Regions from separate parts of the Arthrobacter sp. CAN_A6 genome, predicted to be linked through region 3. Evidence: riboswitches for the same ligand, from Rfam matches in the RefSeq annotation. Region 3 holds a riboswitch; each other region holds the start of a gene.
The links. Region 3 has a riboswitch for cyclic di-AMP ahead of IWX75_RS09775 (LysM peptidoglycan-binding domain-containing protein). Riboswitches for the same ligand answer to the same signal wherever they lie in the genome.
Positions count from the first base shown of each region.

Region 1: it holds a riboswitch for cyclic di-AMP, as region 3 does, so the genes downstream of both, IWX75_RS17305 (LysM peptidoglycan-binding domain-containing protein) here and IWX75_RS09775 (LysM peptidoglycan-binding domain-containing protein) in region 3, are expected to answer to the same signal.
Region 2: it holds a riboswitch for cyclic di-AMP, as region 3 does, so the genes downstream of both, IWX75_RS00220 (LysM peptidoglycan-binding domain-containing protein) here and IWX75_RS09775 (LysM peptidoglycan-binding domain-containing protein) in region 3, are expected to answer to the same signal.

Region 1 covers NZ_JADOUV010000032.1:2,556-5,783, forward strand. Annotated here, with positions in the region: partial or broken gene IWX75_RS17285 (cation transporter) at 1-83, opposite strand, end outside; gene IWX75_RS17295 (heavy-metal-associated domain-containing protein) at 158-373, opposite strand; gene IWX75_RS17300 (metal-sensitive transcriptional regulator) at 438-758, opposite strand; cyclic di-AMP (ydaO/yuaA leader) riboswitch at 1,027-1,226, shown strand; gene IWX75_RS17305 (LysM peptidoglycan-binding domain-containing protein) at 1,231-2,118, shown strand; gene IWX75_RS17825 (hypothetical protein) at 2,242-2,364, opposite strand; gene IWX75_RS17310 (class F sortase) at 2,605-3,228, opposite strand, start outside.
Region 2 covers NZ_JADOUV010000001.1:40,554-43,781, forward strand. Annotated here, with positions in the region: gene IWX75_RS00210 (MarR family winged helix-turn-helix transcriptional regulator) at 1-186, opposite strand, end outside; gene IWX75_RS00215 (hypothetical protein) at 214-486, shown strand; gene IWX75_RS00220 (LysM peptidoglycan-binding domain-containing protein) at 814-1,689, opposite strand; cyclic di-AMP (ydaO/yuaA leader) riboswitch at 1,696-1,874, opposite strand; gene IWX75_RS00225 (globin domain-containing protein) at 2,207-3,228, opposite strand, start outside.
Region 3 covers NZ_JADOUV010000005.1:15,165-18,392, reverse strand. Annotated here, with positions in the region: gene IWX75_RS09780 (NAD-dependent epimerase/dehydratase family protein) at 1-442, shown strand, start outside; gene IWX75_RS09775 (LysM peptidoglycan-binding domain-containing protein) at 559-1,395, opposite strand; cyclic di-AMP (ydaO/yuaA leader) riboswitch at 1,399-1,608, opposite strand; gene mutM (bifunctional DNA-formamidopyrimidine glycosylase/DNA-(apurinic or apyrimidinic site) lyase) at 1,772-2,743, opposite strand; gene rnc (ribonuclease III) at 2,750-3,228, opposite strand, start outside.

The DNA.
Region 1 (3,228 bases), on a different contig from region 3:
ACACAGGACGCACAGGTCATGCCCTCGATGTCGAGATCAATGACCTGACCGGCGCTCTTGTCCAGGGTCGTGCCGGTGCTCATACGGAAAGCTCCTTAGCAAATATTGACCAGAAAATAGTCATCAGATTCTGGGCCGGGCACCGGCCATCCTGGGGCTAGGCGTCGACGACGGTGTACCCGGCGGTTTCGACCGCCTTGCGGAGCTCTGCCGGATCGGGTTCGGTTTCAGCGGTGACGTCGGCGGTGGATACCCCGCCGGCATTGAGCTGCACATCGACTTTCTCGACGCCGGGAACCTCCGAGAGTTCCTCCAGAACGGAGGAAACGCAGTGCCCACAGGTCATACCGGAGATTTTGATGGTGGTTTGCATGAGCAATTTCCTTCGACGTGATGTGGGTGGGAGGGAAGGGGTACCGGTGCCGGGCGGGTGGGCGTTAGCGCAGCAGGCGACTGATGGCGTCGGTTGCTTCCTTGACTTTTCCATCGACAGCCGTCGGATCACCGGTCGCTGTGGCTTCGTGCGCCGCGCCGACGACGCAGTGCTGAATGTGTTCCTGCAGCAGGCCGATACTCACCGCGTGCAAGGCCTTATTGATGGCGGCGACCTGGGTCAGGATGTCGATGCAGTACTGGTCCTCATCGACCATGCGGGCAATACCGCGCACCTGACCCTCGATGCGCTTGAGCCGACGCAGGTAGGCGTCCTTGTCGGCGGTATAGCCCCGCTCAACCGCGGCTTCTGTTTCGGTGGTCATGGTGGTCCCCTTTCAACAGAGTAAATATTTACCCCCCGGGGGTACGGATCGCAAGAGGTTTCCCCCACCTCTCCATCATCGTTCATTCCCACCTCCTGAGCATCACGCCGGGTACCAATGACTCTTCGGTCCCCGATTTAAGACGTTTTTACGAGCACCCTCAGTGGTGGTGCTGGTGCTGGTGTGAGTGCTGTTACTTGAACGTGACATTTTATACGGCGGAGGGGTATTCTCGTCGAATGTTCTCAGCACCAGCTGGAACACTCCCGGGCAGAATGCCGAGTCCTGCCACTGACCGGGGTCCGTCTGCATTCCAGGTGGCAGGAACGGGGGAACCACGTTTCCACCGGACCACTTAGTGGTCCTTGGGGTTAAGTCGTTTCGTTCTCACTCGTTGTGAGTGCGAACCGGCCGGGTGTCTCCCATCCGAATCCGACAGCTCACCCCGCAGGCATTGGGAGAGGCAAAAAACATGTTCCGTACGTCCATTTCCGCGCGCCACCGCGCCACCCCCATCCACTCCATCGTCCTCGCGGGACTGGCCTATACGGCCAAGACCAACGCGGTAAACGTCGGCAAGCCGGCCATGATCGTCGCGGCCACCGGCGGTCTCGTGCTCGCTTCAGGAGCAGCAGCCCAGGCCGGCACTTACATCGACACCACGGCCGCAGCCCCGGCGCCGGCCCCCGTCACCGCAGCTCCCGCTGCAGCAGCGGGCACCCACACCGTCGTCGCCGGCGACACCTTGGGTGCTATCTCTGCTCGTTATGGCGTGGCACTGAATACGGTCCTGGCGCAGAACAACCTGTCCTACGCATCCGTGATCTACCCGGGACAGCAAATCAAAGTCTCCGGTAGCGCCTTCGTCGCCGCCCCCGCAGCAGTGAGCCCCGCAGTGGTCCCTGCAGCAGCACCGGCAACCCAGGTGTCCTTCACCGTTCCCGCCCCGGCAGCTGCACCGGCACAGTCCGGGATTTCCTTCGCCTCCAGCACCATCACCCCCGTAGCCACCTCGGCCCCCGCTGCCAGCGGCGTCAATGCGGCAATCCTCGCCTCGGCTTACGCCCAGCTCGGTGCCATTCAGGACTGCACTGTTTTGGGTGAGCAGGCGCTGAAGGCCGCCGGTATCAGCGGAGTCGGGGATGAATCCCCGGCCGGTCTGATGGAATTCGCCACCCCGGTCTCGAACCCCCAGCCAGGCGACTTCATCTACTACGCCGACGGCGGCGCCGGTGTTCCGCACAACGCCATTTACATCGGAGACGGCAAGGCAATCCACAGCGGCTTCAACGGCAACCAGACTGTCATCAACAGCGCTGACATCGGATCAGGACCTTCCTACTACCGCGTCAACGGCTAACCCGCCGTAAGCTGTAAGCGGCAGGCGTCCTGAACGGTGGGCGCCTGCCGCTTTTTTCTGCCCAAAACCAGGAGAAAATCCCTGAACGCAGTATTTGTTAGTGCCAATCCGTGGACATCGATGTCAGGCAGTCCACAATGACGCCCACCAGGGACCGGGCAGCGCGGTCGAGGGCAGGGACGCCGTCGCTTTCACCGCGTGCAGGCAATGCAGTGCCAGCTCACGGACGGCCACATCAGACCGCATCGACTCCCCATGGGAGCCCGCCTGTCCTGTGACTTCCCGGATCACCTTCGCAGGAAAGTCCTGAAGGTGCTCCTGCGGAAGAATCGATGGCACCTACCCGACCCGGGGTGGGTGCCACACCCATATCCGGCGCCAACCACCACCAGTCAGCCACAGCCAGCCACTACCGCCACTACCGGTGCGCCTGGCCGTTCCACAAGGCAATCCCTGACCGCGGCAGCGTCTATTGGATTCGCAGTTTTAGGTGACTAGTTTTGCGTAGACGACGTAGTTGTCGTCGAATTCGCCGGTGTCGGGGTCGTAGCCGTCGCAGGTGATTAGGCGTAGTTCTGATCCTTCGGTGTTGCCGTAGACCGTTTGGGTTGGAAACTGGTCTTTGGGGTATTGCTCGCCGTGGTCGAAGATGAAGGTTGCTGTGGTGCCGTCTTTGCGGGTGACGTTGATAGTGTCGCCGGCTTTGAGGCTGCGCAGGTCCGCGAAAACCCCTGGGCCTGCGTCGGTGGCGTTGACGTGGCCGAGCAGGACAGCTGGTCCGCGTTCCCCGGGGGTGGGGGAGTCGTTGTACCAGCTCGCGGGTGCGCCGGGGCCGTCGGGGGGAACCTCGAGTGAGCCGTTGTCGCGCAGCCCGAGGCTGAGGAGTTCTGATCCGGCGCCGATGGAGGGGATGCTGAAGGAAACGGGGGCTGATTCGGGCAGGACGGGGGATTGGGTCGGGGTGGGGGCTGCGGCGACGGGAGTTTTCGGTGCGGGCGGCGCAGTTGTCTGCGTAGGGGCTGGGACCGCGGGCGTGGAGGAAACCGTCGGCGGTGACGCCGTTTCCTGGCTTTGGGGCGGGGCTTCTGTTGCGCAGCCTGTGAGGATGAG
Region 2 (3,228 bases), on a different contig from region 3:
AGAAGTGATAATTCCGTCCCTTCCGCCACACCACCATCGAGCACCGTGAACATTATGAACAACGTGCGTGATCTCCCACCGGACTCGTAGGGCCTCAGGCTCCACATGGGTCCGGGTAGATGTGAGCAGGATGCCGTCCTGCTGGTATGGTCGGCCGTGGTTCCCGAAAGAGCCCGGCTCCACCATGTTCTCTTCCCGTCGATAGGCGTCCCCATGATCACCAGACTCACACCGTCGGAATCGTTTCCCGAGGATCTCACGTCGCTCGACCTTCCCGAGGTGGAGGTCCTCAACAGCAAGATTCAGCGCGAGTTATCTCATGAGTACGGGCACGATGGTCAGGCTAATCCGGAAACGGAATTCCGCGACGAGGAAGTGACCGAGGAACTTGATCACCGCGACGCCGCGGAGACCGCTGAGACCGCGGAATCAGCAGAGGGCACATCACCCTTGAGTGCTGCTCTCCGGCTCGCTCGCCCCCAGTAAGGTCTTCGTGGGGCTCGCCTTCTGGCTGTCACTGACAAGGTCAACGCCCCGGCCCTCGGAGACTACCCCTACTGACCGTTCGATATTCCGCAGCGCGGTGCATGTGCAGAGTCATTTGCGGTGGCATAAACAAAGCCCGCAGAGCTACCATTCGCGATGGTTCATCCACCTGTGGACGGGCGGAGTCCCTAGAATACAGCTCAAGCCGTCCACGTAGGGGTGAAGCATTTTATCGGTCTTCCCAACCAATTCCACGAAAAAGTGCCCGGCCGAGGTTATCCGGCCGGACACTTTTGGGATCGTGCTTTTCAGTTGTGGAGTCGGGCTTTAGGCATTGACACGGTAGTAGGAAGGCCCTGAACCGATGTCGGCGCTGTTCACGACGGTCTGACCGCCATTGAATCCGCTGTGGATCGCCTTGCCGTCTCCGATGTAGACGGCGTTGTGAGGAACACCGGCGCCTCCGTCCTGGTAGTAGATGAAGTCACCCGGCTGAGGATTCGAGACCGGGGTCGCAAATTCCATCAACCCGGCCGGGGACTCATCCCCGACTCCGCCGATACCGGCGGCCTTCAGTGCCTGCTCACCCAGAATGGTGCAGTCCTGGCCTGCTCCCAACTGGGATTGCGCGGAGGCCAGGATGGCTGAGTTGGTGGACGTCGCCGGGATCTCGGTCACTCCCGAGCTGGCCAGCGTCATGGTGGACGCGGCAGCAGTCGGCGCGGCCGGGGCCGTCAACGCCGCCGGGGCTACAGGAGCGGGGGCCGTCAACGCCGCCGGGGCTAGAGCATTGCCGGACCCCGCGACGATGATGCTGTCTCCCGGGTAGATGATCGAGCCGGCGCCCAGTCCGTTTTGCGAGAACACGGTCTGCAGGCCCACTCCATACTGGTTGGCGATCGCATTGAGCGTGTCACCGGGCTGGACCGTGTGGTTCGTGGCGCCGGCAACCGCTTCGGGTGCCGCGCTGGCCGCAGGGGTCGGCACGGGAGTGCTGGCAGCCGCAGCCGCGGCTGGTTCGGCAATGGCAGATGCTTGGGCGGAAGCGCCGACCCCGAGCATCAGCGCAGAGGCTGCCGCGAGGGCAGCAGCGGGACGGCCCACTGCCCCGGCGTGGGAAGTAACGGCTTTCGATACGGATTTCAGCCTGGTGGCGAAAGCTGGGGTGGTGCGGTGGCGCGCTGCATGGAAAATTTCGGACATGTGTTGCTTACCTCTCCCAATGCCTGCGGGGTGAGCTGTCGGATGCGGATGGGAGTCACCCGGCCGGAAGTCATCCAAATAATCTTTTTGATCTGAATGACGTGCGGCTTAACCCCTAGGGCCCTGTGAGGGGACCCGATGATGGTTCCCCCGCCCCTGCCAGATGTACGTTGCAAACGGACCTTGCGATAGTGGCAGAGCTAGGCAATCCATCCAAGGATGCCGCCCCTGATCTCGGGCTGCGGCACAACTTCAACGCTAACCCGCGCTAACTCCGATTGTCACATTATGGTCACGGAAGCATCAGCCGGCTACAGGGGTTGGCGTGGTGTCCCCCGCACGCGCGAGGTGGGTTAAGGTTGCCGCAGGCCCTGCATAAACCGGTGAACCTGATCAACTGGTGAAGTTGCCCTCATCCAGGCGCAACCGAACTCCGACCCTTCAGGTGCCGCCACGTCGACCGGTGTTCCTTCGGCGTGCTGGGTTGGTCACGGATTTTTTGGTTGCGTTGGTCCAGCTATTGGAAGTCGGCGAGCCATAGGTCGGGGCCGAACACTTCATACTGGATGTCTTTGGCTGGTATGCCGCGGGCGATGAGGGCGCTGCGGACGGCCTGCATGAAGACCAGGGGGCCGCACAGGTAGTATTCCGCGCCGGCCGGAAGATCAACGGTACTGACGTCCATGAAGCCCACCAACTCATCCTCTGCTACCAGAGTCGGCTTCGAGGGTTCCACGAACCAGGTGATCATGGACGCATCGGGGAGCTTCGCCAGGTCGGATTGGACCTGCCCGCGCAGTGCGAAGGTGTCGGCAGAGTTATCGGCATGAAGCAGCATCACCTTGCGCTGCGAGCCGGACTGCACGAGGTGGGAAAGCATGCCGGCCATGGGAGTGATGCCGATACCAGCACTGGCGAAGACCATCGGCCGGTCTGTGTACGCCACGACGACGTCACCGGAGGGCACGGAGAGGACTACCTCGTCGCCGACGTTCACGCTCGAGTGAAGCAGATTGGACACCTCCCCATCGGGGGTGGGCAGGCCATGGACGCGTTTGACCGAGAACTGGCGGTGGTGACCGTCGTCGGCGCGGGTCAGGCTGTACTGGCGCGGCTGGTGCACACCGTCGGGCATGAGCACCTTCAGGGTGACGTACTGCCCGGGTAGGGATGGTTTGACGTCGCGTTCATCGGTGCGTTCAACCACGAACGTGACGACGTCGTCGGTTTCCTGGATTTTCTCGACGACGCGCCAGGTCCGCCAGATGGTGTCAGGGGAAAGGTTGAGCGCTCCGTACATTGCTCGTTCCTGGTTGATCAGGACGTTGGCCATCAGCCAGTAGACCTCATCCCAGGCCACAGCGACGTCTTCCGTGACGGCATCTCCGAGGACGTCGACGATCGCCCACATCAGGTGGTCATGGACGATCTGGTATTGGTCCGGGCGTAATCCCAGCGACACGTGTTTGTGGGAGATGCGGGCCAGTAGGTGATCAGGCATCTCGTCGGGTTTGTTGATCAGGTATCCGGCGAAGGCCG
Region 3 (3,228 bases):
CGCTCGCGCCCGGGCGGGGCGCCTGCCGACCGTTGCCGGCGGTACTGCGCTGATCGACACCACGTATGTGGACAACGCGGCGTCGGCAATCGTCGCATGCCTCCGAAGGATCGACTCCATGCAGGGCCGCGCGGTGGTGGTCACCAACGGTGAGCCGCGTCCCGTCGGTGAGCTGATCGCCGGAATGTGCCGAGCCGGAGGCGTGGAACCACCTCGATGGAATGTCCCCGGCGCGCTCGCTCGGACCTCCGGTTCCGTCGTCGAACGGGTGTGGACCGCTGCAGGGGCAACCGACGAACCTCCCATGACCCGGTTCCTCGCCGAGCAACTGTCCACCGCCCACTGGTTCGACCAACGCGAGACCCGGGCACTGCTCGATTGGCGGCCTGCGGTCTCCATCGACCAGGGCCTGCGGAAGCTCGAGGAGTTCTACCGGCGCTGAGCGCAGCCGGTTGCAGAAGCCCTCACGGGCAGCATATTAAACGATAAGGACCAGCAGACGAATCTGCCGGTCCTTATCAATGTCCCACTGGGAGAGCCGAAGCCCGAGAGGTAATGCTAGCTCACGCGGATGTAGACGCCACCGGAGCCGAGCTCGGCCGGTGCTACAACGGTCTGGTTGCCGTTGAATCCACCGTGGACGGCCTGACCGCCCCCGATGTAGACGGCGATGTGAGGTACTCCCGCGCCACCGTTGGTGTAGTAGATGAGGTCACCCGGTACTGCTGCGGCAGCACTCACCTGGGTTCCAAGGCTGAGGTAGCCAGCTGGCCAGTCGTGGAAGTTGATCCCGGCGGCCTTGAGCGAGTTGGTAACAAGCATCGTGCAGTCCTGGTAGACGCCGAGCTGAGCCTTTGCTGCTGCAGCGATGGTGGCTGCTTTCGAGCTCGCAGGTGCCGTCGAAGCTGCGCCGATCGGGGTGATACCGCCCGACTGGAGCGAGACGCCGGTGTTCGCAGCGGCGAAGTTCATGGCAGGAGCCGCGGCGGGAGCGGCTACGGCGGCGGGAGCAGTGAATGCTGCGGCCTGTGCCTGGGGTGCTGCAGCAACTGCTGCGCCGCCCGAGAGGGCGATGCTCTGGCCCGGGTAGATGACCGACGAGCCGTTGAGGCCGTTGGCCGCGAAGACTGCGCTGAGGCTGACACCGTGAGCCGAAGCAATGCTTCCGAGGGTGTCACCCGACTGGACGGTGTAGGAGCCTGCTGCTGCAGCCTGGGCTGCTGGGGCAACTGCGCTAGCCGAAGCGGGAAGCGCTGCGCCGAGCAGGATGCCCGAAGCTGCGACTACTACAGCTGCGGGGCGACCTGCTGCTGATACCGCACGCGTTGCGGATTTGAAGTGGTTGGTGCGCTCGGGGGTTGCCCTGTGGCGCGCGACATGACGATTCTTGGACATGGATGTGCCTCTCCCAATGCCTACGAAGTTAGCTGTCGGGTTCGGGTGGGACACCCGGACACAAGTCTCGGAACGCATCCCATGTGGATGTGTTCCGTCTGCGTCTTTACCCCTAGGGCTTTCCAGAGAAAGCCCGCTATCGGTTCCCCCGCCCCTGTCGGATGTGTACGAACGGTTCCTTCGGTCACCGACAGGGTTAGGCAGTCTGACCAAGGGCACCAGTCCCTCTGGACCGGCGCGCTCTAAAGATTACCCAATGAACACGGTATTGTCACATTTGGATCACAGCAGTGTTTGAGGGCTTGCGGAAACCCGCAGGATGCCCGCGGATTACCTCAAGTTCGGCGCAACTTGTGCCACAGATTCACCCGTCAGTTCACGCGCGGGGGCGCGGTTTCGGCTGGCAACGGGGGCAGCTGAAAGAAGAACGGTTCATGAAGGTGTCCCGCCTGATCAGTGACTTCCTACCTGTGAGCGCACACCGCCGGCAGGGCCGACCCGTCCGCCCATAGGCCTCGAGGGAGCGTTCGAAATACCCGGAAGCTCCGTTGACGTTGACGTAGAGGGAGTCGAAGCTGGTGCCTCCGGCGTCGAGCGCGCGGGTCATGACGTCCCGGCAGGCGTTCACGAGCCGGAGGGCCTCGGATCTGCGGAGCGTGTCGGTGGCGCGCGCATAGTGCAGCTTCGCCGCCCACAGGGCTTCGTCGGCGTAGATGTTGCCGATCCCGGAGATCAGCCCCTGGTCGAGCAGTGCTCTCTTGATTCCCGACCGGCGGACGCGGACGCGCGCGAAGAAGTTCTCGAAGGAGAAGGCAGGGTCCAGAGGATCCCGGGCGATATGGGCAGCTTCCCGGGGGATCAGGGGAAGTCCGCTGCTCCCTCGTCCACCGGCTTTGCCGTCGGCGGTGGGCTGCAGGGACGTGACGAACATCCCGCCGAAGATGCGCTGGTCGATGAAGCGCAATTCGCCCGGCAGGCTTTTGCCGTCGTCGTCCGTGGCGGTGCACAGACTGAGCCGTACCTTGAGATGTTTTTCGTCAGGCGCGCCGGGGTCCTCGATGAGCAGCTGGCCGCTCATGCCGAGGTGCGCCATGAGTGCCACCGGTGATCCGCCGTTCACCGGCTCGGCGTCCGGCGAGGGTTCGCCCAGGGGCATCCAGAGGAATTTCCCGCGGCGGACCACATCGGTGACCCGGTAGCCGGCGAGGTTGCTCCGGAAATCCTCCGGCCCCAGCGCGTGGCGCCTCAGTGACCGAGGGTCGAGAACCTCGACGTCGTCGATTCTCCGCCCCGTCACCCAGCGGGCGAGGCCGCGCCGGACCACCTCGACTTCGGGCAGCTCAGGCAAACCGGCCTACTTGCTGTCGGCGAGGCTCGTGGATCCGAGGAGCATGGTGAGGGACGCCTCCGCCGCAGCCTGTTCGGCTTCCTTCTTCGAGTTGCCGGTCCCCGCACCGTAGGGCGTGCCGCCGATCACCAGCAGCGCCTCGAAGGAACGCGCGTGATCGGGCCCGGTGCCTGTCACCCGGTAGTCGATGACGCCGAGCCGTCTCGCGGCCGCGAGTTCCTGGATCCGTGTCTTCCAGTCGGTGCCTTCGCCGAGCACGTCCGAGTCCTGCAGCAGTGGCGCGATGAGCCTCATCACCATGGCCCGTGCAGTCTCGATGCCGTGGCTGAGGTACGCCGCACCGATCACCGCTTCCATGGTGTCCGCGAGTATGGATGGCTTGTCGCGCCCGTTCGTCAGTTTTTCGCCCTGGCCGAGCAGGATGTACCGGCCGAGGTCCAGGCTGCGCGCCACACCCGCGAGGGCGCGCGTACTGACGACGGCGG